2 regions of the Mesorhizobium sp. M1004 genome follow, and region 1 is predicted to be linked to the other one. Evidence: predicted binding sites of a transcription regulator. Region 1 holds the regulator's gene; the other holds the start of a gene.

Region 1 (2,403 bases):
TGAGCACGCTGCGCAACACCTACGGCATCGGCTGGACGCCGTTGCGCGAGGCGCTGTCGCGGCTGGAGGCGGAACGGCTTGTGACCGCCATCAGCAACCGCGGGTTTGCGGTCGCTCCCGCCTCTCGGGCGGAGCTCGAGGATTTGGCGCGTGCGCGGCTGGTGGTCGAACTGCCCCTGCTGGTGGAATCGATCGAGAAGGGCGACCGTGAGTGGGAAGACGCGGTCGTTGCCGCCCACTATCGTCTCTCACGGTGCGGGTCTGTTCTCGACGATCCATCGGATGATGCGGTCGACGCGTGGTACGAAAAACACGATGCCTTCCATGCGGCGCTGCTCAGTGCCGCGACATCCAGCTGGCTGCTGCGCTTCAATGCGACGATTTCCGACCAATTGCATCGCCATCACCGCTTTCTGGGTCTGGCCCCGACGCTGCGCGCCGCCGCCGGCCGCACGGATGGACACCGGAAGGCCGTGGCGGCCCTGCGCGACGCCGTGGCGATCGAACACCATACCGCCCTGATGGAAGCGGCCCTCGATCGCGACGTCGAACGTGCGAAAACTCTGATGACCGCTCACATCGGCTACACGCTGCAGGTCTATGCCCAGAGCGAACCCGGCGCGGATGCTGCGCAGCCCCGTCCGAAAAGGAAGCGGCGGTCGTAGCCGACGCGCAGGGCACTTTGGCTTCGTTTCACCCGTTGCCGGAAAATGGGCGCAGGCGGCGCTCGCAGCGCCGAACGTTACGCTGAACAAAACGTCAACACATTCATTAAACTTTAAAAGGTTGCGGAACACAACTGGAACAGATAGTGTTTGTTCTGGGTTTGTTTTTTCTGATTCTGATTTCAGAACCCTTGGGGGCCGCGATGCTGACGCGCAAACAACATGAGCTTCTGATGTTCATCCATGAACGCCTGAAGGAGAGCGGAATCCCGCCGTCCTTCGACGAGATGAAGGAAGCGCTCGACCTCGCCTCCAAGTCCGGCATCCACCGCCTGATCACGGCGCTTGAGGAGCGCGGTTTCATTCGCCGGCTGCCGAACCGGGCGCGCGCGCTGGAAGTGCTGCGGCTGCCCGACTCGATCGCACCAGGCCTCAATGCGGCGAGGAAGTTTTCGCCGAGCGTGATTCAGGGCAGTCTTGGTCAAACCGGCCAAGGGCAAGGCGGCCAAGGACAAGGCGCGATGGGCCAAGGCGGTCTCGGCCGCCAGATCAAGCCGGGCTCGCCGTCGCGTTCGATGTCGGCCGGCAATGACGATGCCGTTTCCGCGATTTCAATCCCGGTTATGGGACGCATCGCCGCCGGCGTGCCGATCGACGCCATCCAGCATCAGACCCATTCGATCTCGGTGCCGCCCGATATGATCATGGGCGGCGAACACTACGCGCTCGAGGTCAAGGGCGATTCGATGATCGAGGCCGGCATTTTCGATGGCGACACGGTCATCATCCGCAATGCCGACACAGCCAGCCCCGGCGAGATCGTGGTGGCGTTGGTCGACGATGAGGAAGCGACCCTGAAACGCTTCCGCCGCAAGGGCGCCTCGATCGCCCTGGAAGCCGCCAACCCGGCCTACGAGACCCGCATTTTTGGACCGGACAGGGTGAAGGTGCAGGGCAAGCTTGTCGGATTGATCCGGCGCTACTGAGCCGGCTTGGGTTTGTATTTTTCACGCTGGTTGTAAGGCGGCAGGCCGCGCGCTTCGCGGGAGAAGCGGCGTTGCTCGTGCCAGGGGCGATACGGCTTGTCGACAGCGAAGCGGATGGTTGGCGCTGCAGCTGCCGATTGCGGATCGAAGAAGACGGCGGCGCTGCCGTCGCGGGCCAGCTGTTTCTTCGTCACGACCAGCACCAGCGGGTCGCGGCACGGATTGTAGGCGGTGGCGTCATCGATGACGATCAGGCTCGCGAAGGCACAGGCCGGCCGCGCCGTCTTGCGGTCTTTCGCAAGCGCTACAATGGCTCCGGAAGGGTGCCGGGCGATACAGAGATCGCCCATGCAATAGAAGGGCGACCCGGGCGGCAGATCGAGCGGATCGAGATCGAACCGCGTATCTGTTGCCTCGAAAATCTCGGGCGGGATAATGGTTTCGGCCCGCAGCGCCCGTTTCCAATTGTCCGTGGTGAATTCGTTGGAGCGTTCGCGGTTGAGGGCGAGTTCGCCGCCACCTATCGGCATGGCCACCAGATGTGCGTCCTCGGATATGAGCACGTCGGGCGTAAGCACCTGCGGCACCGTCAACAGGCCGGCCAGCGCGAAAAGCACGGCCGCCAGCCTGAGCCAGGTGGTGGCCATGGTGGCGATGACGAGGGCGACCGCCACCAACAGCACCGAGCGGATGGAGATCAGCCCGACGGCGTCGACCGGCGAGCGCTCGGAAATCCAGGCCGATATAGCGAT
Region 2 (2,403 bases), 290 kb from region 1:
CAGCCCTTTCGTAGTTCGAAATGCATGAAGTCCCGACATCTGTCCCGTCCCTCGCCCGGTCCCCACCGGCAGTTATTGCTGGTCCCGCGCAGGAACCTGGTATTCTTCGACCTGCGTGCCGCGCGTCACGATGATCGTCTTGAATTTCGGCTTCTCAGGCTCCTTGGTCGCGGCAGTGAACAGCGCGCCGGCAGCGGCCTGGACGCCGGAGGCGACCGATCCGCCGAAGGACGAGATGGTGGTGACGCCGTCCTTGGCGGCCCCTCCGTCTGCGGCCGAGCGGAGCGACAGCGACAAGGTGCCGACGGTGCGGGCAAGCGCCACTTTCTGCGCGCCTTCGGTCGTCACCTCGATGGTGACGGAATTGGCGATCTGCGGTGTGGTCTGGCGCTCGTCGGCGCCCTGCCCCACGGTCAGCACCTTGGCGTCGGAGACGACGATCTCGGAGGTAACGGTCGATCCGGCAGCGCCCTGCGCGTTCTTGGCCACTTCCTGGATTTCGCCCGCATCGCGTGTCAGCACCACGTCGACCCGGTCGCCCGGCATGACGAAGCCGCCGACACCGGCGATCTCGTCGGTGCGGATTGTCACCGCCCGCATGCCGGGCGTCATCATGTTGGATAGCGTCGCGCGGCCGTTCGGCCCCGACAATTTGCTGATCAGCACCGGCTCGTTGATCTCGATCGGCGACAATACCACGCGGCTGCCTTCGGCGAGCAATGCATTGACTGTGGTGAACGCGCCCTGCGGCACCGAATCCTCGGACCATGGGATTTCGCTGAGCTGCGCCCGGTCAAGCTCCATGCCGTAACGCAACGGCGCGTTGGCCACCACGATGGTCTTGAAGACGATCTTGGGGACGGCGGGCGCCGGGATCGACGCCGTTTTCTCTTCGGCATCGGCCTGGCTTTTCACCCAGAAATCCGCGGCAAAGATTGAAATCGCGCCGAAGACGGCAGCGATGCCAATCATCGTTATGGCCTTGCCCCTCACAACCAACCCCTGACATTCGTGGTCTTTTGTTTTGTTGAGGCGACGCTAGGCCGCTTTGTTAAAGATTCAGGAATCGCGCCCGCTCCGCAGGGACCTATTTCCGCCAGCTTGGTTATCGAAAGGTTTTAGGATAAGAAGGGTTTAATCCCCGAACGTAACAGGAACTTCCGTCGCTTGGCGCCGAAAAGCGTGGCAGTATCGACGGGTGATTCGCGGCACCGGATTCTATGGCAGGCATGGACGACAACAACGATCTTTTCGGCAATCTGGAAAAGCAGCCCCAACCGGCTCGGACACCGGAGCGCCCGGCCGACCCGCTGGTGCAGGCCACGAAGCGTCCTGCCGCGACCAAGGACGGCAGCGAGGGCTATAGCGCCGCCGACATCGAGGTGCTGGAGGGGCTGGAGCCGGTGCGGCGCCGTCCCGGCATGTATATTGGCGGCACCGACGACAAGGCGATGCACCATCTGTTTGCCGAGGTCATCGATAATTCGATGGACGAGGCGGTCGCCGGCCATGCCACCTTCATCGATGTCGAGCTGTCGGCCGACGGGTTTCTGACCGTTACCGACAATGGCCGCGGCATTCCGGTCGATCCGCATCCGAAATTCAAGAAGCCGGCGCTCGAAGTCATCATGACGACGCTGCATTCGGGCGGCAAGTTCGATAGCAAGGTCTATGAGACCTCCGGCGGTCTGCACGGTGTCGGCGTCTCGGTCGTAAATGCGCTGTCGGACCATCTCGAAGTCGAAGTCGCGCGCGGTCGCCAGCTTTACCGCCAAAGGTTCTCGCGCGGCGTTCCGGTGAGCGGGCTGGAGCAGCTCGGCGAAGTGCACAACCGGCGCGGCACCAAAATCCGCTTCCATCCCGACGAGCAGATTTTCGGCAAGGGCGCCGCCTTCGAGCCGGCGCGGCTCTATCGCATGACCCGCTCGAAAGCCTATCTGTTCGGCGGCGTCGAGATCCGCTGGAGCTGCGACCCATCGCTGATCAAGGAAAAGGACCAGACGCCCGCCAAGGCGGAGTTCCATTTCCCCGGCGGCTTGAAGGACTATCTCAAGGCATCGCTTGGCGACGACTTCCAGGTGACCCGCGAGATCTTCGCCGGCAAGAGCGAAAAACAGGGCGGCCACGGCTCGCTGGAATGGGCGGTGACCTGGTTCGGCGGTGACGGCTTCGTCAACTCCTACTGCAACACCATCCCGACCGGCGAAGGCGGCACGCATGAGGCCGGCTTTCGCAATGTGCTGACGCGCGGGCTTCGGGCCTATGCCGACTTGGTCGGCAACAAGCGCGCCTCGATCGTCACCTCCGAAGACGTTATGATCTCGGCGGCCGGCATGCTGTCGGTTTTCATCCGCGAGCCGGAATTCGTCGGCCAGACCAAGGACAGGCTGGCAACGATCGAAG

Evidence for each region. Region 1 encodes LexA, which represses DNA repair genes until DNA is damaged. Its sites were predicted from a motif close to TGTTCNNNNTGTGTTCNG; they were not measured.
Region 2: the regulator LexA is predicted to act here: its motif matches at 1,142-1,159, upstream of parE (DNA topoisomerase IV subunit B).

Annotation. Positions count from the first base shown of each region.
Region 1 covers NZ_JAMYNB010000005.1:106,072-108,474, forward strand. The annotation lists gene NKH54_RS12030 (GntR family transcriptional regulator) at 1-665, shown strand, start outside; gene lexA (transcriptional repressor LexA) at 869-1,651, shown strand; gene NKH54_RS12040 (ComEC/Rec2 family competence protein) at 1,645-2,403, opposite strand, start outside.
Region 2 covers NZ_JAMYNB010000005.1:398,997-401,399, forward strand. The annotation lists gene cpaB (Flp pilus assembly protein CpaB) at 73-972, opposite strand; gene parE (DNA topoisomerase IV subunit B) at 1,230-2,403, shown strand, end outside.